2 regions of the Bacillus sp. JJ664 genome follow, and region 2 is predicted to be linked to the other one. Evidence: a T-box and tRNA genes for the amino acid it is inferred to sense, from the RefSeq annotation. Region 2 holds a T-box; the other holds one or more tRNA genes.
What was found. The T-box of region 2 lies ahead of V7056_RS15690 (glycine--tRNA ligase). A T-box ahead of a tRNA ligase gene usually reads a tRNA of that ligase, here a tRNA-Gly.

Region 1 (9,732 bases), on a different contig from region 2:
ATTTAGATAAAGATCTAGTTCAAAAAAGTCAGGAGTGGCTTTCAAGTAAATATCAAGACGATGCAAGTCGTTGGGGTGAACAGAAGTTAACAATTTGGAAAAACTATGCAGAGTGGTTAACTGAAAATAAATTGTTAGAAGGTAAATTTGAACCGGAAAAAGCTTTTACGAATGAATTTTTACCAGAATAATATTTTTTGACAGAGGAGAGTTTTAAATGTCTAATACTTTAATGAGTGTACAAATTATTCCTAAAACAAACAAAATTGAGGAAGTTATTCCAGCGGTTGATGCAGCGATAAAAGTAATCGATGAGTCTGGTGTAAAATACCAAGTTCAACCATTAGAAACAACAATGGAAGGCGATTTAAATCAATTATTAAATATTGTCCAAAAAATGAATGAAAAAATGATTGAAATTGGCTGTCATAATGTCATTACTCAAATGAAAATTCTATATCAGCCACAAGGGATTGCAATGGATGATTTAACGGAGAAGTACCGTTAATGAACCGCAAAAAAATAAAAGGATGGCAACCAATTCTTGTCATCCTCCTTTTTTTAGTTATTTGGCAGCTAAGTATAAAATTTTTCAAAATAGAAGATTGGCTCTTACCAGGGCCAATCGCAATACTAAAAGAAGGAATCCAATCTTATGATTCGTTAGTTCCACATGTACTTTCTACCGTACAATTAACGATCTCAGGTTTTTTGGTAGGTACTTTTTTAGGACTTATGATTGCAATCGTACTACATTTAATTCCAGGATTTAAAGAAGCATTTTATCCATTATTGATTTTGTCACAGAACGTACCAATTATTGTTTTAGCACCACTCTTAATAATATGGTTTGGATTTGGAATCCTACCAAAGCTAATGATTATTTCACTAGTTTGTTTCTTTCCAGTTACTGTTTCTGCTCTCGATGGATTTAGGCAAACACCTACCGAATTGATTAATTATATGAAAATGGCAGGGGCAACAAAATCACAATTGTTTTGGAAAATAGAATGTCCATACTCACTACCGTCTATTTTTTCGGGATTAAAAATATCCGCGACATATAGTGTGATGGGTGCTGTGATTTCTGAGTGGCTTGGTGCAAAAACAGGTATTGGAGTATTTATGACACTTGCTTCTTCTTCATTTCGTACAGATCGAGTATTTGTCTCGATTTTTATCATTATGTTTTTAAGTATGTTCTTTTTCGGCGTGATTGTATTGCTAGAAAAAATGACGGTGAAATGGAAGTCTAAGGGAGTAAAATAAAAATGACGTTAGAAATAAGAAATCTAAAAAAATCATTTGGAAAAAATCAACAAGTTTTAGCAGGTATTTCGATGCAAGTAAATGAAGGTGAATTTGTCTCAATTTTAGGTCCATCAGGAAGTGGGAAAAGTACTTTATTCAATTTAATTGGTGGATTGATCAATCCTGATTCGGGACAAATCATATTAAATCAATCAGTCATAAATGGAGAATTAGGTCATATCAGTTTTATGCCGCAAGAACATTCACTTCTACCATGGCGTAATGTCTTAAAAAATATTTTATTATCAAGTGAACTGAAAGGTAAACCTGATGAAGCATTAGCGCGAGATTGGTTGAAACGAACTGGACTTGCTGACTACAAAAATGCTTATCCGCATGAATTATCAGGTGGCATGAAACAACGAGTGTCTTTTCTTAGATCATTACTTGCTCCGCAATCATTCATGTGTATGGATGAACCATTTTCGGCATTAGATGAATTTACAAGACTTGATATGCAGCAATGGCTTCTTTCAATCTGGGAAGAACAAAGACGGTCAATTTTGCTAGTTACACATAATATTGATGAAGCTTTGTTAATGTCTGATCGGATTTATATTTTCTCAGATAAACCTGCAAAGATTAAAGAAGAAATGATCGTACCATTTCCAAGACCTCGTCAAAAAGAATTACTATTGACTGATGAATTTACCGCGTGGAAACGTAAAATATACTCTGCACTGGAAAAGGGGAAACCAGATGAAAGTGATAGATGCTCATATTCATCTTGACTCATATGAAACGAAACAAAGAGATGAGATACTGAATAGTTTAAAAGAACATGAAGTAGAAGCGCTTATTTCAGTTTCCATGAATTTAGCTTCATGTAAGAAAAATCTCGATTTTCATTTACAATCAAGACAAGTCTACTCGGCATTTGGATATCACCCTGAACAAGAGATTCCCTCAGAAGATGAAACTCAAGCTTTGTTAAAATGGATACGTGAACATAGCGATAAAATGATAGCAATAGGTGAAGTAGGCTTACCGTATTATCGAAATCAGGAACAAATGCTTGATTATAAACCATATATAGAGTTACTTGAAAAGTTTATTAAACTTGCATATGAGTTAAACAAACCGATCGTATTACATGCGGTTTATGAAGATGCCGATATCGTTTGCTGTCTACTAGAAAAATATAAAATCAAAAAAGCACATTTTCATTGGTTTAAAGGAAACAAACATACCATTAAGCGAATGATAGAAAATGGTTATTATATATCCATTACGCCTGATGTGTTATATGAAGATGAGATACAGGAATTGGTTAAACTCTATCCCATTAACCTAATGATGGTTGAAACAGATGGTCCATGGCCGTTTGAAGGTCGTTTTGAAGGAGATTATACTCATCCAATATTTATTCATGAATCAGTACGCAAAATTGCGGAGATAAAAGAGTTGGAATTAGAAGAAGTTTATAAATGTCTATACGAAAACACAAAAGAATTTTATGGTCTTTAAGGATTTATGAAGCAATTACTAGTCTCGTAGTAATTGCTTTTTTTGTTTATTGAGAATAGGTCTTGTTACTTATATGAAAATATTTTAATAGAGTAAAACCGTAGATTTATATGCAAGAGCAGCGAAATATCAGTATCTATCATATAAGGATATTTAATTAGAAAATGTCAATGAATCTTGCCGGAAAGTGAAGTGTTTTATATAGTGCCAATACATAATCGACAAAAAAATTAGATATTCTTCCTCTAAATTTTTTAATAAATAATTTTCAAACCATAAAAGAAACCCCATCTGAAAAAATGATGAGGTTACTATTATATACATGATAAATAAAATGTTGGTCCGCAAATAACTAATTTAATTGTTTAATAGTAAAGATAATGGATTGTGCGCATTGGCCAATATTTAAATTTGTTCGTTTTTTTAATAAATGAAGCCCAATTTTGCTAGCTCAATATAAAAAACCAAAACCGGCATATCAAAAAGATAGCCGGCACTAGGTTGATGAGTAGATTTGTAAATCTACAAGAATGCTATAGTTCAAGCTCGCCCATGCGTAGTAGCTCGATAACTGCTTGTGATCGCCCCTTAACCCCAAGCTTCTGCATTGCATTTGAAATATGATTTCTCACAGTTTTTTCACTTATAAACAGTTCTTCAGCAATTTCTCTTGTAGTTTTATCTTGAACAAGAAGTTCAAATACTTCTTTTTCACGCTTAGTGAGTGTGTGCTTTGTTTGATATTCTCTATCCTTCAACTGTGCTAACCCTCCTTGCTTGACCGAGCTGTACTTCGGATGGGTATTCATTTAGTCTTTTTATCATATGACAGATTCGTATTTAAGGTGAATATTTCCAGTAAATTTAAAAGCAAGATTAAAATATTTATTTTTTTTGGCTATAGCTTGTTCTAAAAATTGTACATGCTCGTATAAATAGTAAAAAAGCGTGGGGGGAGTATGGCAATGAAAAAAAGATTATTGGTAACAACAGCAACACTTTGTGGACTTGCTACATTATCTGGTTGTGGTTTAATTCCGGTTAAATCTTCTAATGAAATCGATCCACCTAAAACGGTTACATATAGAAGTGACCAACCATCCAAAGAAGTACAAGCAGGTAAGGTACAAGAACAAACAGCGAAGAGAGAATTATATTTAATTGATCGAAATGGTTATGTTGTACCGCAAACTTTTCAATTACCTAAATCTACAAGTTTAGCAAAACAAGCCTTAGAGTATTTAGTGAAAGATGGTCCGGTAACAGATCAATTACCAAATGGATTCCAAGCTGTTTTACCACCAAACACGGAGGTTTTAGGGGTAGAAACGCAAAAAGATGGTACAGTCATTGCTGATTTCTCTACAGAGTTTAAACAGTATCATGACGAAGATGAGTTAAAAGTATTTCAAGCTGTAACGTGGACATTGACGCAGTTTGAGAATGTTAAAAAAGTGAAAATTCGTGTGAATGGTAAAAACTTAACCGCGATGCCAATTAACAAAGCTCAAATAAGTGAGGGGTTAACAAGGCAAGATGGCATTAATTTTGATAAAGGTGATATCGTTGATGTAATGAATTCAAGACCAGTTACATTATATTATGTTTCACAAGATGAAATGGGTGAAACTTATTATGTTCCTGTAACTAGAAGGATTTCAAATGCAGAAAAAGATTCATATACTGCAATTGTAAATGAACTTGTTAAGGGTCCTTCTGAGTATTCTGAACTTGTATCAGATTTTGGTTCAGATACAAAATTAGTTGCTGAGCCAAAATATACAAATGGTAAACTAACACTGAATTTTAATGAAGGTATTTACGGTAACATTGCTAAAAACATGATTAATGATGATGTATTACAACCTCTTGTATTATCGTTAACTGAACAAAAAGGCGTTACTTCAATTGAAATTCAAGTGGATGGTAAATTAACAGCACTAAATCAACAAGGTAAGCCTTTAAGCCAACCAGTTTCAAGACCTAAGGATGTAAATACAAAAGAATTATAAACTTCATTATCAAACCTTGAGCCAAAGTTAAAATATGACTTTTGTTCAAGGTTTTTTGCATTTATCTAAAGAAATGCTTTTAATAAGTAGAAATGAAATCATATTTTTGTCTATACTAGTAATTGGAAGATTTATGTAGGAGGAAACAAACATGACTAGAACAGATGGAAGATTAAATAATGAATTAAGGCCAATAGAAATTGTAACGAATTATACAAAACATGCAGAAGGATCTGTATTAATAAGTGTTGGGGATACAAAAGTAATATGTAATGCCACGGTTGAAGACCGCGTGCCACCTTTCCTAAGAAATAGCGGTAAAGGTTGGATTTCAGCTGAGTATTCTATGTTACCGAGAGCAACACATGATCGTACGATGCGTGAGTCGACAAAAGGTAAAGTAACAGGTCGTACAATGGAAATTCAACGATTAATCGGTAGAGCACTAAGAGCGGTTGTAGATTTAGAAGCACTTGGAGAAAAAACGATATGGATTGACTGTGATGTAATACAAGCCGATGGGGGAACTCGAACAACCTCTATTACAGGTGCTTTCGTTGCGATGATGTTGGCATTTGATAAATTAATTAAACAAGATAAATTAAAGTCTTATCCAGTTAAAGATTATTTGGCAGCGACATCTGTAGGGATATTAGAGGATGCTGGTGCGGTTTTAGATTTATATTATATAGAAGATTCTGCAGCTAGTGTTGATATGAATATCATTATGACTGGAGAAGGACGCTTTGTGGAACTGCAAGGAACTGGTGAAGAAGCGACTTTTACGAGAGAAGAGTTAAATGAAATGCTTTCTTTAGGTGAATTAGGAATTAAAAAGCTGATTGGAAAACAAAAAGAAGTTCTATTAAATGAAGGAATTAAGTTTTAACCATACATATATAGAGGAGAGACTTTAAGGATGGAAACAATTATTATTGCGACGAATAATAAAGGAAAAGTAAAAGACTTTGAAGCACTTTTTCACCCAATGGGATATCAAATTAAATCCTTACGAGATTTCCCTGAAATTGAAGAGATTGAAGAAACTGGTACAACTTTTGAAGAAAATGCTATTTTAAAAGCTGAATATTTAGCAAAAGTTTTACAAATTCCTGTTATTGCAGATGATTCGGGGTTAATTGTAGATGCACTTGAAGGAAGACCTGGTGTATATTCAGCACGTTATGCAGGTCTACATAAAAGCGATGAAGATAATTTGCAAAAAGTATTAAGCGAGCTACATGATGTTTTTCCAGGTAAACGTACAGCAAGGTTTTATTGTGCGCTTGCATTAGCTGCTCCAGGTAAAAAAACGATTACCGTTAATGGGACAGTAGAGGGCTATATCTCGAGCGAAAAAAGAGGAACAAATGGATTTGGATATGATCCAATTTTCTTCTTGCCAGAGTTGGACAAAACAATGGCTGAATTATCAACTGATGAAAAAAGTGGCTTAAGTCATAGAGCAAATGCAATTAACTCATTAATGACCGTGATAGAAAAAGAAGGAAAAGAATTTTTTCTAAGGAGATCATGACGATGAAAGCATTGATTCTAAGTGATAGTCATGGTTTAACAGAACTTCTTGAAGTCATATCTAAACGTCATCGTGAAGATGTTGATATAATGATTCATTGTGGTGACTCTGAGTTAGAGATTGATGCGAAAGAATTACAAGGTTTTCATGTGGTCCGAGGCAATTGTGATTTTAGAGGAGAATTCCCTGAAGAGTTCATTCATCAGGAAAATGATTTCAAGATTTATGCTACCCATGGTCATTTATATGGGATTAAACAGACACTTCAGAAGCTACATTATCGATGCAGAGAATTAGGTGCAACGATTGCTTGCTTCGGCCACTCTCACATGCTTGGTGCAGAAGTGATTGATGGAATCCTTTTTATTAACCCAGGTAGTATACTCCTACCTCGAATGAGAAAAGAAAAAACATATGCGATCATAGATACCGATGGTAAATCTGCAACTGTCATTTTTCACACGATTGATGGCAAAGAGTTATTATCATCTTCATTTGATTTAAATTAAAAACATTAGGTAAAGGTTAGTGGGAAAATAAAAATACCTACTAACCTTTAAGTTCTTTAAAAAGTGATAATTTTCATACAAATAAAATATAATGAGTGTATAAATAGAAAAGAAATTATTTCCTTTATTTTGGAAAAAAAGTTAAAATTATTGTTGACTTTATTTAGTGAAGTGACTATAATAAATTATGTCGACAGGTGATGTCGCTAAAAAAACACGCGGGTGTAGTTTAATGGTAAAATAGAAGCCTTCCAAGCTTCGGTCGTGGGTTCGATTCCCATCACCCGCTCCATATGTCCTGGTAGCTCAGCAGGATAGAGCAACGGCCTTCTAAGCCGTCGGTCGGGGGTTCGAATCCCTCCCAGGACGTCATAACAGGAAAAGGTTTAAGAAATACGGGTTATCCCATTTTCTTAAACCTTTTTTTGCGTCTCCAATTCGATTTCTCCTTCTATTCTTTATTAGTTCCTTTGTACTAATACTTTAATTTATAACTTTCTGCTTTTTTTTATGTCTCAGTATGAACATTCCCAATCATTTGTTGGACTCAATAGTAAAAAATGGATTCAGCATGTAACTAAACATTTTTTATATTATTCCGACATAATTACAGATGAAGAAGGGAGCATATTTTTTATGTTTTTTAAAAAGAAAGAGAAGCAAAATCATTTTATGCAAGAAAGTAATCAATCAAATGTTTCAGTTTTAATCCAAGTAACAGATGAAGAAATAAAACAGCAGTTAGCGTTCATACGATTAAATGAAGAAGAATTAAAGATCTTAAAAAGTTTACAGCCTATTGTTTCTGAAAATATAGAAAGTTTAGTGTCAGCATTTTATGATGCTGTACTAAAAGTTGAACATTTAAAAAATATCATTGAAAGTCACTCATCTGTTGAACGGTTGAGAAAAACTTTATCGTCACATATCCATTTATTGTTTCATGGTGAAATAAATGATGAATATGTAAATAAACGATTAAAAGTGGCTCAAATCCATTTTAGAATAGGTCTTCAACCGAAATGGTATTTAGCTGCATTTCAAAATATTTTAGAAGAGTTAATTTTTGTCATTTCTAAAATTACGAATACTACTAATGAAGAGCAAAGAAAGCTAATATCAGTATCCTCGAAAATATTAAACTTTGAACAGCAGTTAGTATTAGATCTATATGAAAAAGAAAATATTGGGGCAAAAGAGAAACAATTACAAGTTGAAATAAATTTAAAGAAAAAAATTGGTGAAATTGCTGAGGAATTACTTGCTTTAGTAGAAGAAACAAATGCTGCTGTTGAGTTATTAGTAGATAGCAGTGTAAGGGTAAATGAATCAGTTATATCAAATAATGAAATTGCAAGTACTACTCAGTCGTTGGCTTATGAAGGTCAAGAGTTAATGAAGGTGTTGCATAATAAAATTTCAACGATCTCAAATAGTACTGATGAAGTATCAGTGTCAGTTGATGTATTAAATAACTCATTTAATGAAATATCACAAGTCATTTTAATTGTTCAAGATATTGCTAATCAAACTAATTTACTTGCCCTTAACTCTGCGATTGAGGCAGCTCGTGCAGGTGAGCATGGTAAAGGATTTGCGGTAGTAGCGAACGAGGTAAAGAAATTAGCTACCCAGACAAAAACATCAACAGAACGAATTGAAGAATTAATTTCACATGCAACTCTGTATATGAATAAAGTTGTCAATTCGATTCATGATGTAAAAGGTCTAGTAAATGATGGTCAACAGGAAGCTACGCAAACTCATGATTCCTTTAATGGCATTGTAAGTTCAATGGATACTAGCTTATCTGGAAACCATGGAATTGAAAAACAAATTGTAAATTTAGTTGATGTGATTAAAGAAATTGGTGGAGCAATCAGCAGTGTTGCAGCGTCAGCAAATGACCTAAATGATGCAGTGCATAAAGAGTAATATATTAGCTAAAAGAGAAGGGAATTCCTTCTCTTTTTTTTGTTTTTTACAAAATTGTGAGAATATAACAAATTTGTAAAGAACCGAAATTTTATGATGAGATATGTTATCCTAATATAAATAAGATAGTGGAGTGATTTTTATGACCGAACAAGACTTTTGGGGACTCATTTCAAAAATGCATATTGTAGAAGAACCTTATGAGTGGGTAATAAGTCATTTAGCAAAACAAAGTGATGAAGAAATTGCAGAATTTGAAATACAGTTCGAAACTGCTTTTTCAAGAGCATACAATTCTAGGTTATTAGCAGCTGCATGGGTGATTATGGATGGATGCTCGGAAGATTCATTTGCTTTTTTTAGAGCGTGGTTAATCGGTCAAGGTGAGCAAGTATATAAAAAAGTTCTAGACAATCCAGACTATTTGGCTGAATATATATTTCCTGTTTATGAGGCAGAAGGTTTAGTGCCTGAATTAGAAGACATGTTAGATTTAGCTCTACAAGCTTATACAATCAAACGTAAAGGCGACGATGATTGGGATGATCAACTTTGGAATGAATTCAATGCTTTAGTTGAAAGTAAGGGATATCATTATCCAGAGTTACATTTAGCAGCAGATTGGAAAACAAACGATGAATTAAAAGAATTATATCCGAAACTATGGAAACGTTTTGGTCTAAAGCCATTACGCTAAAAAAAGAAGAACCTTGTTCTTCTTTTTTTGTCGCTTAAAAAGGATAATTCGTAGCGAAATATTTTATTTAATTTGTATTCATGATAAACTTTTTCATTATGTATATGTTCAGGTGAAAACTATTGGATAAGGAGGAGTTAGATGGAAGACAATATTGTCTTTTTTCCTAAATTAAAGGATCGGATTATCAGTTTAGGTAAAAAAGCGCTAGAAGAGAAAAACTACAGTAAAGCATTGATGCTTTGTGACCAACTAAAAGAGATG
Region 2 (20,096 bases):
GTCCACTAGCAACACCATAAATTACTAGTCTGCCAAAGTATGCTAAACATTTTAAAGTCTTATAAAACACATCTCCACCAGCCATCTCTAGTGCTACATCTACACCTTTACCATTTGTCGCTTCAAGCACTTTTTCTTCCCAACCATCTTCTGTGTAGTTGATTAGTACATCTGCACCCATTTCTTTCGCAAGTTGTAATTTCTCACTTGTACTAGCAGTTGCAATCACTTTTCCAGCACCAAATAATTTAGCCAGCTGAACTGCTAAAGTCCCTACACCACCGGCAGCTGCGTGAATGAGCACAGATTCACCAGGCTGAAGCATTCCCATTGTTCTCAAAATATGATACGCACTAAGTCCTTGAACTGGTAAAGCTGCTGCTACCTTAAAGTCTAATTCATCAGGAATAGGAATGATTGATCTTTCATCTGAAATTGCATACTCAGCATAACCACCAGACTCCATAATTGTCACAACACGGTCACCAGGTTTTACTTTCGTTACATTTTCGCCTACCTCCACAACAAAGCCAGCTACCTCTGCACCCGGAACATATGGCAAATTAGTTTTCACTACATATTGTCCTTCTCTCCTAGCTGTATCAGCATAATTGACAGCAGATGCATGAACTTCAATTAATACTTCTCTACCTTTTGGAACTGGTCTTTCTAATTCAACTCTTTCTAATACATCAGGACCACCGAATTGTTTAAATTGAATCGCTTTCATTTTAACTCCTCCAATAGTTTATTTCCCTGTAAAAACAGGCTTACGTTTCTCTTTAAATGCTAAGACCCCTTCTTGGTGATCTTCTGTTGCAATCATTAAAGTCTGAATCATTCTTTCCTTTTCAAGTGTTTCATCTAAAGTTGAAGTAAAGGATTGGTCGATTAATTTTTTCATCATGCCAAAGGCTTTACCTGGTCCACATGCTAATTTTTGCGCATATTTATTTGTTTCTTCTTCCAATTCTTTTGCGGGAACTAAAAAGTTAACGATGCCTAATTGAGCCATTCTTTCTGCTGAAACCGCTTCTCCGCTAAAGAAAAGTTGCTTAGCTAAATGAGGTCCAATTAGTTGAGGCAAAAAGTATGAGCCTCCACCGTCTGAAATAAGGCCGACTTGTGAGAAGCTTAAGGCAAATTTACTATCCTCAGATGCAATCATTAGATCACATGCAAGTGCTAAATTAAAACCTGCACCAGCTGCAAAACCGTGAATTGATGCAATAACTGGTTTATGTGAATCTTTAATAGCTTTTATGCATTCGTTTAATACGCCAATATGTTCATACACATCAGAGGCAGTCGTGTTTCCCATTGTTTTCACATCGCCACCTGCACAAAATGAACGACCGGCTCCTGAAATTACGATTACTTTAATGTCCGGATTATTCTCAGCTTCTAAAATAGAATCCGTGATTCCTGTTAACATTTCTAGATTAAAAGAATTTAAAGATTCAGGTCTATTTAATGTTAAAAATAAGATACGATCTTGTATGTCAGTTAATAAAGACTCGTTCATATGATTCATTCTCCTTATAGCGTATTTTGATTTGGAAACGTTACTTGATACCCCAACGTGATAAGTGACTTAGCAAACTGTTCAAATTTAGCAAAACGTTGATCTTTTGTTTGCCCCATTTTAAATCGATAATAAATTTGCTGGACAATGACAGCTAGTTTAAAATAAGCAAATGCAAGGTAAAAATGTATGTTGGAAACATCTCTTCCACTTTTTATAGCGTAGGATTCTATAAATTCTGCTCTTGTCATAAAACCTTCCTGAATTGTTACTGAAGGTTTACCAAGTCCATATTTCAACAAATCTGGATCATCTTTTTGTATCCAATAACTCATCGCAACACCTAAATCAGCAAGTGGATCACCAATCGTTGTCATTTCCCAATCAAACAAACCCACCATTTCTGATAAATCCTGATTAAACATTGAATTATTTAGCTTGTAATCATAATGGATAATTGCCGCGTCGTGATGAAGTGGCACATTTTTTTCAAGCCACTTCATTAATTGTTCGACTTCCAAAATATCACTTGTTTTCGCTCTGTTATATCTAGTAATCCACCCATAAACTTGTCGTTCCATGAAATTCGTTGGTTTACTGATTTCTAGTAAATTTGTTTTTTGATAATCAATCGAATGCAGCTCAACGAGATTTTCAACCATTACATTGGAGATTTTCCTACAATCTTCTTTTGTTACGTTTATATGGTCTGGAAATGCAGAATCAAAAACTTCACCTTTTTTCCTTTCCATCATAAAAAATGGACTACCAACAATTGTGTCGTTTTCTGAATATAGAATAGGTTTAGGAGCAATAGAATAATGTGGATGTATCTCTGATAAAATTCGAAATTCCCTGCTCATATCATGAGCTTTTGGAGCAACTGGACCAAGAGGCGGACGTCTAAGAACTGCTTCCCATTCTCCGACTTTCAATAAATAGGTAAGATTTGAATGACCCGCCGAAAACTGCCGAACACTTAATTGTTCATTAGGTAAATCATTTATATGTTGTTTTAAGAATTCCTGTAATACTGATAGGTTTAATTCCTCGCCTTTACGAATCTGTATTGTTTCAGATTCTACTCTCTCCGCCATCTTACTCCTCCTATGTATCTATTTTTATTATTTATCTTCTAAATGATTTTCTAATTGAGCTCGAAATAAGTCTGGTATATTTTCACTTCGTTGTTCCTTGAAATTAAAATAGACGATGATCGCATTTGCTTTTGCAATGAATACATTGGTTTCTTCACAAGTAATGTCATGCTCAAGCTGAAAGCTTTTACTTCCAATTTTGGAGATATAAGAAGAGATGACTAGTTTTTGATTAAAGTAGCCTTGACTAAGAAAATCACATTTCGTCGAAGCCAATATGAAATTCCAGTCTTGTAGATTCATTCCATATCCTAGTTGTTGAAAAAACTTGATCCGTGCTTCTTCCAAATAAATGAAGTAGCTCGTATTGTTTATGTGACCAAGTGCATCTGTTTCACAAAATCTAGTCGTGATTGTTAATTTTTCCATTTTATCCCTACTTTTTTATTAGTCTATGATTCAAAAAGGAAATACTAACTAGTCGGTATGTAATGAATGTAAGTAAAGTAGGAGAGATGAACTCCCCTACAACTAAACTTCTATACCTTTAAAAACCATTTCAGTAAAAATTTCTGCTAACTGATGATCGTCAATTGCCCCTTCAGGATTAAACCACTGATAGCTCCAATTCGTAATGCCTAAAATACCAAAGGTAACGATTGGTACATTTAAACTTGCTCTTAATTCACCGCTTGCTATTCCTTCATTTAACAGGTTTTCAATATTAAATCGATATTGATCCCTCTTTGGATTAATTTTATCCAAACTTTCAGGACTTAAATGTCGCATTTCCCTGAAAAATACTTTTGCACTTGCACCTTGTTTTTTGATATCTAGTATTGATAAATGTATAATACTAAACAACTTTTCTTTAAAGTTTTTTCTTTGATCATCTAGTATTTTCATTTGTTTCGTTAATAAATCATCAATATAACGAAGGTGAATTTCCATCAGAAGCTCCTCTTTACTAGAGAAGTAATAATAGAAAGTGCCTTTCGTTACGCCAATAGATTCGACGATATCCTGAATGGAAGTGACTGTAAATCCTTTTTTATCAAATAATTGAATTGAGTGTTCTGTAATTTTCTCTTTCATTGGAAATCCTCACAATCTAAAAAATATCACTTGAATTATACCATAATCTAATATCATGAAAATTCAAAAAACAGAATTTTCTTTACTTTTTAATCATGTCGAATACGTACATTATACTGTTTTAGAATTTTCGGTTTCCCTCAGTGCTCTACGTAATATTTTTCCAACATTTGTTTTTGGTAACTGATCTCTAAATTCAATCATTTTCGGTACTTTATATGATGAAAGATTACTTTGGCAATATTGGATGAGCTCATCCTCAGACGTAGTTTCACCTGCTTTTAATACTAAAACAGCTTTTACAGTTTCACCTCTATACGTATCAGGTACACCTATAACTACTGCTTCTTGTACACTTGGGTGTTCATATAAGATTTCTTCTATTTCTCGTGGATAAATATTATAGCCACTTGCAATAATCATGTCTTTTTTGCGGTCAACAATTGAAAGATACCCTTCATCATCAATGCGTGAAATATCGCCTGTAAATAACCATCCATCTTTTAACGTATGAGCTGTCTCCTCAGGCATATTCCAATATCCTTTCATGACTTGTGGACCTTTTACAATTAATTCTCCAACTTCACCTACTGGAACTTCCATCGTACCTGTTGCTAGGTCTACAATTTTATATTCAGTCGAAGGTAGTCCAAAACCAACAGTACCTGGTTTACGTTCTGCGAATGCAGGATTACAATGTGTGGTTGGCGATGCTTCTGATAATCCATAACCTTCCAATATTTTTGCGCCAGTTTTCTTTTCAAATTGATTAATCAATTCTATAGGCATTGGTGCACTTCCACTATTGCAAACTTTAATGCAGTCAATTCCATATTTTTCTGCATCTGGATGATTAATAATCGCAACATACATTGTAGGTACACCTGGAAATAACGTTGGTTGTTCATTTTTTATAGTTGTTAAAACCTCTATCACGTCAAAACGTGGAAGGATAATCATTTCATTTGCCATTAGAATTGAAAGATTCATACTAATGTTCATACCATACACATGAAAAAATGGTATAACCGATAAACTACGCTCCTTTGCAACCTCAATACTGCCTTTAAAAAATTCTTGTGATTGCATTATATTAGCTAATAAATTGCGGTGAGTAAGCATCACCCCTTTGGATCTCCCCGTCGTACCACCTGTATACTGAAGTACGGCTACGTCTTCCCTTGGATCAATCGAAACAGGTAAAACAATTCCATTTCCTTCAGTTAAAAAGTTTTCAAATGTTGTATGACTATCAAAACTTTCTTCTGTTGGGGTTAAATTGACTATAATAACCTTATGTAGCTTTGTTTCTGGTAAAATAGCCTTAACTAGAGGATAAAGACTTCCTAATACAATCATTGTTTCCGATTCAGAATCATTCAGCAGAGCTTTTAGTTCTCGTGCTACACTCATAGGATTTATTTGAGTTACGATTGCACCTGCAGATAAAATACCATAAAAAGAAATGACATATTGAGGACAATTTGGCAACATAATAGCTACTCGATCGCCTTTTTGGATACCGTTTTTCTGTAAAGAAGAGGCAAATGCCGTAACTGCATTTTGAACTTCATTAAATGACATTTTCTTATGATAGAACGTAATACTTGTATGATTAGGATAGTTTGAAACAGTATCTTGTAGGATTTGTGGAATTGTTTTGTCTGGAATTGTGATTTCTGGTGCGATATGCTGTGGATAGTGGGAATACCATATTTTATTCGAATTCATTTTATACCCTCCAATGTTATAAAAATCTATTCATTACATGAATCATGTAAACCTTAAAATATTAATCCCCCACCATCAACAGGAAGTGTAACGCCTGTTATAAAAGAGGCTTCATCAGATGCTAAAAATAACGCGACAGCTGCAACTTCATCTGGATTCCCGACTCTTCCAAGTGCATTTGCTTTAGAAATAATCGGCCATTTTCGTTCATCTTTTTTCCACATATCAATAATATTTGTATCAATTACACCTGGTGCTATAGCATTTACTCTAATTTGATACTTCCCATACTCTAAAGCGGCATTTTGTGTTAATAAAACAACCCCACCTTTAGAAGCATTATACGCACTGACTAGTTTTCTACCTTTTAAGCCTAGTAAACTTGAGGTATTAATGATGACGCCATTTCCTGATTTGATTAATTCAGGCACAGCATATTTTATGCCTAAAAAGACACTCTTTAAATTAATATCGATGACAGAATCCCATTCGTATTCCTCTAAATCTACACTCCGAACCTCAGAGTTACCAACACCTGCATTATTAAACAAAATATCAAGACCACCATATTGCTCAACAGTTACGCATATTAGGTTTTGAACACTATTTTTATCACTTACATCTGTATGAACAAAAATTGCATTCCCATTTTGCTCCCTTATCAGTTGAGCAGTTTCTTCTCCGGATAATTCATTTCGATCAGCTATGACAATCTTTGAACCTTCTTTTGCGAATCTGATAGCAGTAGATCGGCCGATTCCCCCACCACCACCAGTTATGATTGAGACTTTATCCTTTAATCTCATGTTTCATCACCTATCATCTCTATTTTTCAACCGAAACAAATTGATTTGATGTTTGATATTTTCGTAGTTCAAGTTTTGCTAGCTGTGCTCTGTGTACTTCATCTGGTCCATCAGCTAAACGTAATGTTCTTGCATTTGCCCATTGTGCTGCAAGTGTAAAGTCATTTGATACACCTGCTGCGCCAAAAGCTTGTATTGCATGATCAATCACCTTAAGGGCCATTGAAGGCGCGACTACTTTAATCATCGCAATCTCAGCCTTTGCGGCTTTATTGCCAACCGTGTCCATCATATATGCAGCCTTTAATGTTAGTAATCTAGCTTGCTCAATTTCAATTCTAGAGTTTGCAATCCATTCTTGAATCACACCTTGATTGGCAATTGGCTTTCCAAAAGCAACACGACTTTGAACACGCTTACATAATTCTTCAAGTGCTCGCTCAGCTGCACCAATCAATCTCATACAATGATGGATACGACCAGGACCTAATCGCCCTTGTGCAATTGCAAAGCCTTTACCTTCACCCCAAATCATATTACTTTTTGGTACTTTTACATTCGTGAAAGTAATTTCTGCATGGCCATGTGGCGCATGATCATATCCGAAAACTGGTAGCATTCTTTCAATCTTAACCCCTGGTGTGTTTAATGGAACCAGAATCATAGACTGCTGTTCATGTCGGTTTGCCCCTGGATTTGTTTTTCCCATTACGATCGCAATTTGACAACGCGGATCACCTGCTCCCGAAGACCACCATTTTCTCGCATTAATAATATAGTAATCACCTTCACTTTGAATACTCGCTTCAATATTAGTAGCATCAGATGAAGCAACATCAGGTTCAGTCATTGAAAAACAGGAACGAATCTCACCTGTCAGTAAAGGTGTTAGCCACATTTCTTTTTGCTCTTCTGTTCCATATCTTTCTAAAACTTCCATATTTCCAGTATCTGGAGCACTACAATTAAATACTTCTGGACCAATTAATGAGCGCCCCATAATTTCACATAGTGGCGCATATTCCAAATTTGTTAAACCTGCCCCGTACTTGCTTTCTGGTAGAAATAAATTCCAAAGCCCTTCTTGTTTAGCTTTAGCTTTTAGTTCTTCGATAATTGGAGGTACATCACTCCACCTTGTTTCTTGTTGATTCAATTGTTCTTCATATAACTGCTCATTTGGATAAACATACTGATCCATAAATGTTTTTAATCTAGTCTGAAGCTCTCGCACTTTTGATGAATATAAAAAATCCATTACCTCATCACTCCCGTACTAACTAGTTGGTATGTAGTTAATATTATTTTCTTGTTAACATTTATTAAAAAGTAGTTTTCTCAGATAGTTTCACATCCACTATCCTTTTTCCTTTTTCTAACATCGGTACTACATTAAAAATACTTTTTTGGTTAACAAAATGAAGTTCTTCCTCATAACCATAGTCCAGCATCATTTTACCAACTCTAGATTCTGCTAATATCTCAATCTCTTTTTCTTTCATACTTCTATAAAAATGTAATGCAGCTAAGGAAGCATCAGACATTTCTAATTGTATCGAATCACTTAAAAGGCAATCAATAAAATAACCCGCTCCATAAAAGTCTTCCAAATTAAAATGACCAAATGATCCTGCACAAACTAAAACAATCGTTTCACCATCATAAGTTTGACGAATATGATCTACTACTGATTTACTATTCAAAATCGAAGCCGCATATACTTTTTTTGCAGTCTGTGCATTTTTAAGTGCGATCGTTCCATTTGTAGTTGATAAAATGATTGTTTTTCCGTTTACTACATTTCTTAGCGCTAAAGGATTAGGCGAATGAAACCCGTCTAAAGTTGCACCATTATATTCTCCAATAAGAATCATCTCATTATTTTTAAATCCTTCTGAGATTTCTACTGCTTCTTTTCCATTTAATACTGGGATTACTTCTTTTGCACCAAATTCCAACGTGGCAGTGATTGTAGAGGTTGCTAGTAAAATATCGAAAATAACAACTATTTTATTATCACTTAGTTTTTGTTGATTCATTTCTTCTTTTTTCATTAATAAATGAATTTTTGTCATCTTTAAACTCCTTTTTTATAACAAGAAACATCAACACATTACATAACTGAAGAACCACCGTCTACCACTAAAATTGCTCCTGTCACAAAGTCTGAAGCTGGTGCAGCTAAAAATAGTGCAGCCCCTTTTAAATCATTTTCAGAACCGAACTTTCTCAAAGGTGTCCCCTCCAAGATTTCCTCACCACCATGTGCTAATACATCTTTTGACATTTTAGTAGGAAAGAAACCTGGAGCAATCGCATTTACATGAACCCCACGCGAGCCCCATTTTACTGCCAAATCTCTTGTTAAATTAACAACTGCTCCTTTACTTGCACTATAGCCAACTGCATCTAAATATTTTGGATTTGTACCTTGCAATCCTGCAACTGATGCAATATTGATGATTTTCCCACTGTTTTGTTCAAGCATGATTTTTCCAACTGCTTGAGACATAATAAATGTCCCAGTCACATTTACATTTAATACTTTATGCCAAGCCTCTAACGGCATATCTTCAGCAGGCGCACCCCAAGAAGCACCACTATTATTGACTAATATATCAATTCTGCCAAATTTTTCTTTCGTTTGATTGACTACATTTTGAACATCTTCAGGGTTTGTTACATCACATCTAATAGCAAGTGAATCAACACCTATGCTTTTTAATTCTTCACTTACTTCTTTACAAGCATTTTCATTCCTAGAACACAAAACAACGTTTGCACCTGCTTCAGCGAATCCTTTTGCAATCTGTTCTCCAAGACCTCTACCACCACCAGTCACAATTGCCACTTTACCAGTTAAGTCAAACAATTCTTTTACATGCATTCCGATATCCTCCTAAATACGAAATAAAAAACGCTAAAGTAAGATTGTCTATGGATCAATGTTGTAAAAATAAAACATACATCAAGATACTAACCAGTCGGTATGTTATAAATATATCATACAAAATATATTCTGAATATTCAATAAGATAATCTGTATTTCTATGATAAATACAATTAATATACTTATATTCAAATGAGAGACATTCCATACTAAATGCTAAAAAACCATTTCTAATACATAGAAATGGCTTTAGTGTGTAATCAAACTTAGTAGAAATAGTGTTTATATTATTCTTTCAAAGATAGATGATTGATGACATCTTCAAGCGACTTTTCAGCCATTGAAGATAGACGAAGACTATAATCTTCAAAAACTAAATTAGCTGTCACACTGTTTGGAACGATTACGCAATGTAAACCAGCCTTACGAGCTGCTAGTAAACCATTTAGTGAATCCTCAAATGCAATTGCTTCTGTTGCTTTTATACCTAATGCTTCTATTGCTTTCAAATAAAGCTCTGGATCTGGCTTGATGTCCAATACGTCTTCTTTTGTTTTAATCACTTCAAAATAATCGTAAATATTCAATTGCTTTAGAAAACCTTCAACCCATGCTCGAGAAGAGCTAGATGCCAATCCAATTTTTAGTCCAGCTTGTTTTGCCGCTATTAAATAGTCTTCAACACTTTCTCTTAACACAGGATCTCCTAATTTTACCTGTACTAACTCCGAGACTTTACTTTCTAAACTTTCTCTATCAAATGGTTTTGAACACTTTTCTTCAATATACGAAAATAGTACATCATCATGCGTACCAACGACTTCTGAGAATTTTTCAAGTGTTAATTGGATCTCATAATCTACCAAAACTTCTTTATATGATTCAAACCACACAGATTCTGTATCGATGATTAGACCATCAAAGTCAAAAATAATTGCTTTAATCACCTGTTTTCCCCCCTTTAAATCCTTAACGATACCTATTTAGTTTTAACAAAGTATTAGTTAATGTTTCCTTCCATGCTTCATCGCGAGTATCAACTCTAAAATATAGACTACGTAAAAAATGCTTTGCATTTATTTTTATAAAGTAGTCAGTCATATAATCACCAGTTTTGTTAACATACTGGAACTGTTCAACCCACTTACATATTTCTTCACTAGTTAATACATTACGTTTTAAAATTGAATAAACTGCTGTTACTAATCTTTCATCTTCTTCACAATCAAACACATTTTGAGATTCCATCGCTCTAAATAAGATCAGTTCTAATATTGTTCTTACATCATTTTCGTTTAAATCCTTACATTTGGCAAGTTCATCTAAGCAATCTGCTAAATGAGCTACTGAATGAGCCCAACCTTTTTCTTCGACATAACCACGGACATCCTTTTCACTTTTCGCAAATAAAAATATTTTCTCTTTTACAGGTTCTAACTCTTCTATTGGAATGAATTGTTTTTCATTATGCTTCAGTATAATAACCGCTATGATTAATACAGAAAATGCTCTCGTAAAAACTGAATCAGTATTCGTTTCACCTATGCCGAACAGTAAATGTTCCTCATCTATACTAATCTGTAAAAATTCTCTTAATTCGACGGCCGTAAATACATCATTTCTAATCCACTTAGAAAACGTTGAATAAATTAAATCGTCTCGTAAATATGGATTAACAGAACCAATATGATGTAACATTTGTTTTGCAATTTCATAATGACTTTGGTTTTTTGAAATCATATAACCATTTTTTCGTATATTTTCAAGTTCCTCTATTAAATATTGTTCATTTTTCATATTGATTACCTTTTTATCCTTACTTCTTATTTTTTATATAAAGTAATCGAATCAATTCATTTTCACATTGTTATATGATTTAAGAATTTGAAATGAATCATTCCATACTACTTTTCAATTAAACATTTATTTTTCCCAATCCGTTTTCAGTAATGAATAGACAAATACATTATGTGATTCTTCATTTTGATAAATATAACCCCTTAAAAGTCCTTCTTTTTGAAAGCCTAATTTTTCAATTACTTTCATAGACGCAATATTCTCGGGGAAAATCACTGCTCCGATACGGAATAATGAAAGCGTCTCAAAGCAATATGTTATGACTTCATTAATGGCTTCTGACATAATACCATTCCCCCAAAAAGTTGGAAGTAAATCATAACCGATTTCTGTTCTCTTACTTGAAAGTAATAAATTATTTAATCCAATCGTCCCAATCAAATGATTTGTTTCCTTATCAAGGATCCCCCAGCGCAAACCTTGTTTATTTTCAAACCTAATTCTGAAAGATTCAATCATCACTTTTGCTTGTGATTCATTTGTAAAAGGACTCATCCCATAATATTTCGTAACATCTTCATTAGAGAAAATTTGATATATTACATCAAGGTGTTTGGATTCAATTTCTATTAGCATTAAACGGCTTGTTTCTAAAATTGGAAAAGTCATCAAATCACTCCTTATTTTTAAAACTTCATGTAATTTTGTTGAAAATTCTTAAACACATCCACTCCATGCTGGTTTATCTCTAGTGTGGGATGTATAATCTGCTAATCGCATTCGGTTCTGTCGGCGTTCAATCATTCAATCTCGATCTTAGCAAAACATGTTCCGAAATAAATGATCATATTTCTGTATATATGTTAAATTTTACCATACACTTGTGAATATTAGTTATTTTCAATAAATTCAGCAAAAAAAAAGACGATTACAAAAGTAATCGCGTCAATTTGACGTCAAGGTAAACATAAACAACTAAGAGATTCAGAATGATTGAAAACGCTTATCTTTCGATGTGCAGTCTGAAGAGGAGCAGAGTTACCTCAAACGGTAATGAGCACCACAAGCAGGCGAATCAACGAAGAAAGTGAGTGTTTGGCAGGCAGTCTAATTAGTCCACTATTTTAGCAAACTCATCTATTGTTGTTGAGTACTTAATATAAATGCGTGGTAATAAATAGTTTTCGTCTTTCTTTCCTGTTTCTACGTAAAGTTCTGGGATCGTTGTAATTCCATATGTATAGTACTTTTTAGTTTCTTCAATTACTTTTTTATCGTACAAACTATAAGGATAAGCTAAAGCTATGACAGGTTTATTCGTAATGGCATGTATTTTCTTTTTCGATTCATTTAATTCATACTCATAATTCGTTATTTTTGTTAAATTTGGATGGGTTGCAGTATGTGATTGAACTGAAAACATACCCGAATCAACCATCTTTTTCAAGTCTGTCTTCGACAACCTATTTGACCAATCAATATAATCAGAAATCACAAAAAGTGTTCCAGTTGGTTTAAACTGATCATCCTTTAATTTTTGAAAAGTTGAAAACGCATTCAAATTATTTTTATAACCGTCATCAAACGTAATGAAAATCGGTTTCTTTACTTTATTCCGATCCTTCCAATCTTCAAAAGTTAATAAAGTGAAACCATGTTGTTTTAAATACAACATTTGTTTTTCAAATTCTTTAGGATGTACGTAAAGATCCTCAACACCATGCCCCGTAAATTCATCTATTGAATGATAAATCAGGATTGGTATTTTTTTCTGAGCAAAAACCTTTGAAGGCTGACAAGTAATGATTAGTAATAATAACAATAGTAAAATCTTTTTCATAATATTCCTCTCTCTTCAATTCATTATGATTATTATTCCTAAAATACAAAAATCTATTAGATTATTTGAAAGAATGCGGAGTGATTCAGATTTGATTTTTGGTAAAGTGTTTTACATTAATAAGTTATATTAACTGGGTATGAGATCGTTAATCACAAGACTTAGTATTAAGATTACCTCTCCTATATTTCTACATAAGAAAAGACATTGAAGTGTTATTCAATGTCTTCGTTCATTATACTTTTCAATTTTATAAAATTAGGAGATTAAATTACTACATTGATTCCGCAGCTTTTTCAAATAATACACTTTGTTCAATGACACCACATGCACCACATTGAACTAAGTAATCTGGCCCTTTATAAGGGACATAAAATGGGTCTAACCCACCTGAGATATACTCTTCTTGTTCAATATCACCACTTTGTGCATTTAATTTTACTGCTTTTGGGTGTTGTTCGATTAAATAAAATCTCGTTTTATTTGTTTTACAGCGTGGACATGCTAATTTAGACATATTTTCACCTCATTTATTCATATAAGGTTACTTTTCCATAATTTTACTAATATTATTCATTTATTTATTTAACTTTCCTTCAAATACGATTTTTCTACCTGAAGGTTCGATTTCCATTTTTCCATTAATCATTTGTTCTGAAAAAATTGGGACTTCCATTCTTTTAATTGGTGTATACCCTTCTGTTTCCATTCTCTTTAAACAATCATTAATTGTTTCATTTTCTAATACTTCAAATTTTTTCTTACTCATTGTATAGCCCTACTTTCTAACCTAATTTCTTACTATAAATCCTATGTAGAAAAAACCTTACTTCCATTTGAGAGTAAGGTTTTTAGCTAAATATGTTAATTTCTAAGTCTTGATAGAAATCTTAACGCTTCAACATAAATCCAAATGACAGTAACTAATAGACCAAATGCACAATACCATTCAAAATGTTTAGGTGCACCATGTTTTATACTAGATGTGATTAAATCAAAGTCTAAAAATAGATTAAGTGATGCAATGATTAAGATTGCTAAACTTACAATTAAGCCAATCGTACCAGATTGATGCATAAATGGAACTGGTACATGGAATAGTTGTAGAATCATTGTTAGTAAGTAAAATATTAATACGCCAAAAGTTAAACCAATTACGATGGATCTAAAACGATGTGTTACCTTCACAATGCCAGTTGCGTAGCAAATTAATGTACCAGCAATAATTGCAATTGTTAATAATGCAGCCTGTAAAACAATCATTCCGTAAGTTGCTTCATATACTGCTGAAATATTCCCTATTAATATCCCTTCAACAGCAGCATATATTGGTGTTGTAATTGGAGCAATTCTTGGTGAAAAGCTTGTTACTAAACCGATGATAAAAGCAAAAATTAAACAACCAATAAACACCTTCGTACTTAATGTACCCGTTACTGTTAAATAATAAGAATATCCAGCAGTAGCGATTAGCATGATTAAAGCAATTAATGCTTTGCGAATCGTTCCACCCATTGTCATCGCTTTTTCTGAATGCCTAGCCTTTGTTAATTGTTCAGAATTTAAGATCGGATTCGAACTCCTCATCGAAATTCCTCCTTGTTTTTTATACATTGATTTTACCATTTTTAGTATCTTAATGAAAATTTAAACAAGCTTTATTAAAATATATGAAAAAAGATGTCCAAAAGGACACCTATTTTCTAAAAAAGTATTAAAACTTAACTTTATTTGCTAAGAATGATTGAAGTTCACTAATCGCCACACGTGTTTGTTCCATTGTATCGCGATCACGAACTGTTACTTTTCCATCCTCAATTGACTCAAAATCGTAAGTGATACAGAATGGTGTACCAATTTCATCTTGACGACGGTAACGTTTACCAATTGAACCAGTTTCATCGAAATCTACATTGAAATCTTCAGCTAATGCTGCAAATACTTCTTGTGCGTTTTCAGATAATTTTTTTGATAAAGGTAAAATAGCCGCTTTATATGGCGCTAATGCCGGATGTAATCTCATAACTGTACGAGAAGTTCCATCTTCTAATGCTTCTTCTTCATAAGCATCAATTAAAAATGCTAAAGTAACACGGTCAGCACCTAATGATGGCTCGATACAATAAGGAACATATTTTTCATTTGTAATTGCATCATGGTACGTAAAATCTTCAGTTGAAAACTCCATATGTTGTTTTAAATCATAGTCTGTACGAGATGCTACACCCCATAGCTCGCCCCAACCAAATGGGAATTTGTATTCAAAGTCAGTTGTAGCATTACTATAATGTGATAATTCATCTTCATTATGGTCTCTTAAACGAAGATTATCTTCTTTCATACCTAATGATAATAACCACTTATTAGCAGTTTCTTTCCAATACGTAAACCACTCAAGTTCTTCACCTGGCTTACAGAAGAATTCAAGTTCCATTTGTTCAAATTCACGAGTACGGAACGTGAAATTTCCTGGCGTAATTTCGTTACGGAAACTTTTACCGATTTGAGCAATACCAAATGGTACTTTCTTTCTCATCGTACGCTGAACATTTTTAAAGTTTACGAAAATACCTTGTGCTGTTTCTGGACGTAAGAAAATTTCATTTGTACTTGATTCAGTAACGCCTTGGAAAGTTTTAAACATTAAATTAAATTGACGAATATCAGTAAAATCATGACTTCCGCAATCTGGACAAGCAATGTTATGTTCTTGAATTAATTTAGCCATTTCAGTAAAAGGTAGCCCATCAACGATAATTTCCATACCTTTTTCATCAAGTGCATTTTCGATTAATTTATCGGCACGATGACGAGCCTTACAATTTTTACAATCAATCATTGGATCATTAAAATTACCAATATGACCAGAAGCTTCCCAAGTACGTGGGTTCATTAAGATTGCAGCATCTAAACCAACATTATACGGGCTTTGCTGAACAAATTTTTTCCACCAAGCTTTTTTAACATTGTTTTTTAATTCAATACCTAATGGACCATAATCCCATGTATTTGCTAATCCACCATAAATTTCTGAACCTGGAAAAACAAATCCACGATGCTTTGCATGACTTACAATGACTTCCATTGACTTTTCTGACATTTTTTTTGCCTCCATTTTTCATTCGATTCTATTTGAAAATGCAAGAATGAAAATAAAAAAGCTCCCATCCTTAGGCATTTTCTGCCTAGGGACGAGAGCTGTATATGCACCCGCGGTTCCACCCTAGTTGACAATTTTAGAAATTGTCCACTTTCAAACATAACTCAAGAATGCCTTTCACTAAAGGTTTTGATTGAGCTTCCACCGTCCTCAATTCGCTATGCAAATATTGCTTTAGTTACTTCTTTCCTTCAACGTTATAACTTATGTAATAATAATATGGTCTTAGTTTATCAAAGTGACAACTATTCCGTCAAACATTATTATTATCTTTTCTTAATCAAATAATACCAAGAATTTTTTGAATATTTAACGGGTATCATTCATGTAAAGATAATATCTTTACAGTATTCTGATTAATTGGTATGATAGAAAAGTTGTTTTAAAAATATACCTATTTTCTGAAGAAGGGAGTGCTAGTTTTGAGTAGCAGCATATTTTTTAAGAAAAAGAAACGATCAGCAGTATTGCTTGATAAACATCATTCCATTCGTTTATTAAAAACGAACAAAAAACGAATCGTAAATAAGAGAAATAATATAATAAAAGGATTCGAACAAATTTTAGTTAAAGAATTAAACGATGAAATGATTTCAACTTCAAATAGTACGGTAAATGAAATTTCTGAACAAAAAGGAAATATCACGATTGAAAAACTTCCAGTAACATTTCTTCTAAAGCTTGGAAAAGAGTTTTTCTCAGATTTAGAAGCAGTGAAGTACTATTATAATAGCAACCAAGAAAACTATTATAAAAATCGTAGTTTACTAGAAGAAACATTACAATCTTCTATTAATCAATCATCAGTAGATGTTCAAGCGAAAATTGCGGAATTTATTGCTAACAAATAATCATCAAAAAAAGTGCCATTTGTAATGATTACAAATGGCACTTTCTTTATTTAAGCTAAGTAAGCTTTCTTAATTTCTTCGTTATTCATTAATGTTTTACCTTCACCAACCATTTGTATTTCTCCTGTTTGAATTACATATCCACGATGTGCAATTTGTAAAGCTTGGTAGGCGTTTTGTTCAACTAATAAAATTGTCATCCCTTGCTTGTTTAATTGCTCGATGATCTCAAATATTTGTTCAACAATGATTGGTGCAAGCCCCATTGATGGTTCATCTAGCATTAACAATGACGGCCCCATCATTAATGCTCTACCGATTGCAAGCATTTGTTGTTCTCCACCACTCATCGTACCACCCTTTTGGTTAATACGTTCTTTCAGTCTTGGAAAATAATCAAACGCCATTTCCATTCTGGCAGCTATTAATTTTTTATCTTTCACTGAGAAAGCACCCATTTCTAAATTTTCTTTTACAGTCAATTTAGAAAAGATTCTTCTTCCTTCAGGTACGTGCGCAATCCCCTTCAAGGCAATTTCATGAGATTGTAGTTTTACAATATTCTCACCTTTATAAATTAGCTCTCCAGTTTTTGGTTTCACTTGACCACTTATTGTTTTTAGAGTAGTAGATTTTCCAGCACCATTACTTCCAATTAACGTAACGATTTCACCTTCATTTACATCAATATTAATATTTTTCAGTGCTTGAATACCACCGTAAAAAGAGTTAATTTCTTTTAATTGTAATAGCGTCATTTTTTTTACTCCTTTCACTATGCAGTAGTCACTGCACTTTTTCCAAGATATGCTTCGATTACTTTTTGGTTATTTCTAATTTCTAGTGGTTTTCCTTCTGCAATCTTTTCACCATGATCTAGAACGAAAAGATATTCAGAAATTTCCATTACTAGCTTCATATCATGCTCGATCAGAACGATCGTTAAATTTAAATCATCACGCATTTGATAAATTAAATCTGTTAGCTCTTTCGTTTCTTTCGGATTCATACCAGCAGCTGGTTCGTCTAAAAGTAAAATACTTGGCTTTGATGCTAATGCACGTGCGATTTCTAAACGTCTTTGTGCACCATAAGAAAGACTAGAAGATTCTTCATTATATACATCGCTAAGACCAACGTATTCTAACCATTTATAAGCTTCTTTCATTGCAGCCTTTTCAGCTTTTTTATAGCTAGGTAAATGGAATAGTGTTGAAATTACACCGTATTTTAAGTGTTGATGCATTCCCACCATCACGTTTTCTAATGCAGTCATACTACTAAAAAGTCGAATATTTTGAAACGTACGTGCAATCCCCTTTTTAGACACTGCGTGAGGCTTCAAACCAACTAAGCTCTCTTCTCCTAAGAGAATTTCTCCACTTGTTGGTGTATATACACCCGTAATCATATTAAAAAATGTCGTTTTTCCTGCTCCATTTGGTCCGATTACCGCGGTAATTGAACCTTTTTGAATTTCGATATTTACATTATTAACAGCCGTTAATCCACCGAAACTTTTTGTTAAATTATTTGTTTTTAACATTATGTTTGCCTCCTCTCCTAAACTGAAACTGAACGTTGGTTTTCATCTACAACAGTTTGATCTACTACATCTTCTTTTGGCACAACCTTATTTCTAGCAGGCAATAAACCTTGTGGCCTAAAGATTGCGACTAAAATTAAGATTAAACCGAAAATCATTCGTTGCATTTTTGAAGGAGAAAGTGCCGATGGAATATTTAGAACACCATCTAACGTTAATTGATTTAAATAATTCGTTACCTCTGTTAAAACTTGTAAGTTAAGGATCGTAACAAGTGAAGCTCCTAAAATGACACCTGGTACACTACCCATTCCTCCAAGAATTACCATAACTAGAATTGTAATTGACTCTAGTAATGTAAAGTTTGTTGGATCAATGAACATTTGTTTTGCTGCGAATACAACACCCATCATTCCAGAAAACGATGCACCGATAGCAAACGCAATTAATTTTGTTCTAACTAAGTGAATACCTGAAGCTTGTGCAGCAATTTCATTTTCACGAACTGCTTGCCATGAACGTCCAAGCTTAGAATCTTGCAATCTTGTAACACCCATAATAACTACTGCAAGAACGACCAATACGACATAATAGAATTGACTTGAATCACTAATAACGTAACCAAATATTGTTGGTGATGGAATAGAAGAAATACCTTGAGCTCCACCTGTAATATTTACCGGTTTATCTAAGTTATTAAATACGATACGAATAATTTCACCAAACCCAAGTGTAACGATTGCTAAATAATCCCCTTTTACACGAAGTACTGGAATTCCTAATAATACGCCTGCAATCGCTGCGATAATCCCACCAATAATGATGAAAACCCAAAATGAATTACCAGTGAAAGGCAAGAAATCTAATTTTAAGAAATTCGATACTTGATTTGTTGAAAAAATAGCATAAGTATAAGATCCAATCGCAAAAAATGCTACGAATCCTAAATCCAATAATCCAGCAAGTCCAACTACTACATTTAGTCCAAGTGCCATGGCTACATAAATTCCTACTAGCGTCGCAACACCCATATATGATTCAAATGCAGAGCCTTGTGAGGCTGCAAATGGCATCACAAGTGTAAGAATTAGAATGGCTAGGCTCCATTTCAGTTTTACTGGAAAGTTCGTTTTATATAATAGAAATAGTGAAAATAAGATTAATAAAAAAGCAGTTACTGATTCTTGTAAAAGGAACAGACCTAATACTGTTACAACGATATAGGAAGTTAAGAATATTGCTTGTAGCTTATTCGACTGTTTTACTTGTGCAAATAAATTATTCATACGATCCACCTACACTTTCTCTGCCACTGGTTTACCGAATAAACCTTCTGGCTTAAAGATTAGGACTAGAATTAAAATACCAAATGCAAATACATCTTTATACTCTGAAGGGAAAATACCGTGTGTGATGGTTGATAAATTTGCCGCTGCAAACATTTCAATAATACCAATTAAAAATCCGCCGACCATTGCACCACGAATATTTCCAATTCCACCTAATACAGCTGCTGTAAATGCTTTTAACCCTAAAATAAATCCGATATAAGGATCGATTGTGTTGTACTGTAAAGCAAAAAGAACACCTGTTGCCCCACCTAATGCAGAGCCAAGGAAAAATGTTAAAGAGATAACTTTATTAACATTTACTGACATTAATGATGCAGTTTCACGGTCTTGTGCTACTGCACGCATTGCTGTTCCCCATTTTGTTTTATTGATGAAGTAATCTAATGAAATCATCATTACAACTGCA

Region 1: it has a tRNA-Gly gene. The T-box ahead of V7056_RS15690 (glycine--tRNA ligase) is inferred to sense a tRNA for this amino acid. The anticodon was not compared.

What each region holds. Positions count from the first base shown of each region.
Region 1 covers NZ_JBALMS010000047.1:620-10,351, reverse strand. Annotated here, with positions in the region: gene V7056_RS08350 (ABC transporter substrate-binding protein) at 1-191, shown strand, start outside; gene V7056_RS08345 (thiamine-binding protein) at 218-508, shown strand; gene V7056_RS08340 (ABC transporter permease) at 508-1,269, shown strand; gene V7056_RS08335 (ABC transporter ATP-binding protein) at 1,272-2,042, shown strand; gene V7056_RS08330 (TatD family hydrolase) at 2,011-2,778, shown strand; gene V7056_RS08325 (helix-turn-helix domain-containing protein) at 3,312-3,536, opposite strand; gene V7056_RS08320 (GerMN domain-containing protein) at 3,738-4,790, shown strand; gene rph (ribonuclease PH) at 4,942-5,679, shown strand; gene V7056_RS08310 (XTP/dITP diphosphatase) at 5,710-6,327, shown strand; gene V7056_RS08305 (YfcE family phosphodiesterase) at 6,330-6,836, shown strand; tRNA gene V7056_RS08300 (tRNA-Gly) at 7,055-7,128, shown strand; tRNA gene V7056_RS08295 (tRNA-Arg) at 7,132-7,205, shown strand; partial or broken gene V7056_RS08290 (protoglobin domain-containing protein) at 7,347-8,009, shown strand; gene V7056_RS08285 (methyl-accepting chemotaxis protein) at 8,232-8,771, shown strand; gene V7056_RS08280 (DUF4240 domain-containing protein) at 8,914-9,468, shown strand; partial or broken gene V7056_RS08275 (hypothetical protein) at 9,610-9,732, shown strand, end outside.
Region 2 covers NZ_JBALMS010000102.1:5,131-25,226, forward strand. Annotated here, with positions in the region: gene V7056_RS15605 (quinone oxidoreductase family protein) at 1-730, opposite strand, end outside; gene V7056_RS15610 (enoyl-CoA hydratase/isomerase family protein) at 749-1,534, opposite strand; gene V7056_RS15615 (phosphotransferase family protein) at 1,540-2,622, opposite strand; gene V7056_RS15620 (acyl-CoA thioesterase) at 2,650-3,051, opposite strand; gene V7056_RS15625 (TetR/AcrR family transcriptional regulator) at 3,154-3,717, opposite strand; gene V7056_RS15630 (long-chain-fatty-acid--CoA ligase) at 3,829-5,448, opposite strand; gene V7056_RS15635 (SDR family NAD(P)-dependent oxidoreductase) at 5,502-6,254, opposite strand; gene V7056_RS15640 (acyl-CoA dehydrogenase) at 6,274-7,512, opposite strand; gene V7056_RS15645 (2-phosphosulfolactate phosphatase) at 7,577-8,329, opposite strand; gene V7056_RS15650 (SDR family oxidoreductase) at 8,368-9,141, opposite strand; gene V7056_RS15655 (HAD family hydrolase) at 9,432-10,091, opposite strand; gene V7056_RS15660 (DUF2785 domain-containing protein) at 10,114-10,941, opposite strand; gene V7056_RS15665 (GNAT family N-acetyltransferase) at 11,068-11,610, opposite strand; gene V7056_RS15670 (polysaccharide deacetylase family protein) at 12,053-12,781, opposite strand; gene V7056_RS15675 (DNA alkylation repair protein) at 13,056-13,298, opposite strand; gene V7056_RS15680 (NETI motif-containing protein) at 13,359-13,550, opposite strand; gene V7056_RS15685 (Bax inhibitor-1/YccA family protein) at 13,646-14,368, opposite strand; gene V7056_RS15690 (glycine--tRNA ligase) at 14,496-15,881, opposite strand; T-box leader at 15,966-16,145, opposite strand; gene V7056_RS15695 (hypothetical protein) at 16,364-16,792, shown strand; gene V7056_RS15700 (ABC transporter ATP-binding protein) at 16,843-17,550, opposite strand; gene V7056_RS15705 (ABC transporter ATP-binding protein) at 17,568-18,338, opposite strand; gene V7056_RS15710 (ABC transporter permease subunit) at 18,356-19,624, opposite strand; partial or broken gene V7056_RS15715 (branched-chain amino acid ABC transporter permease) at 19,634-20,096, opposite strand, start outside.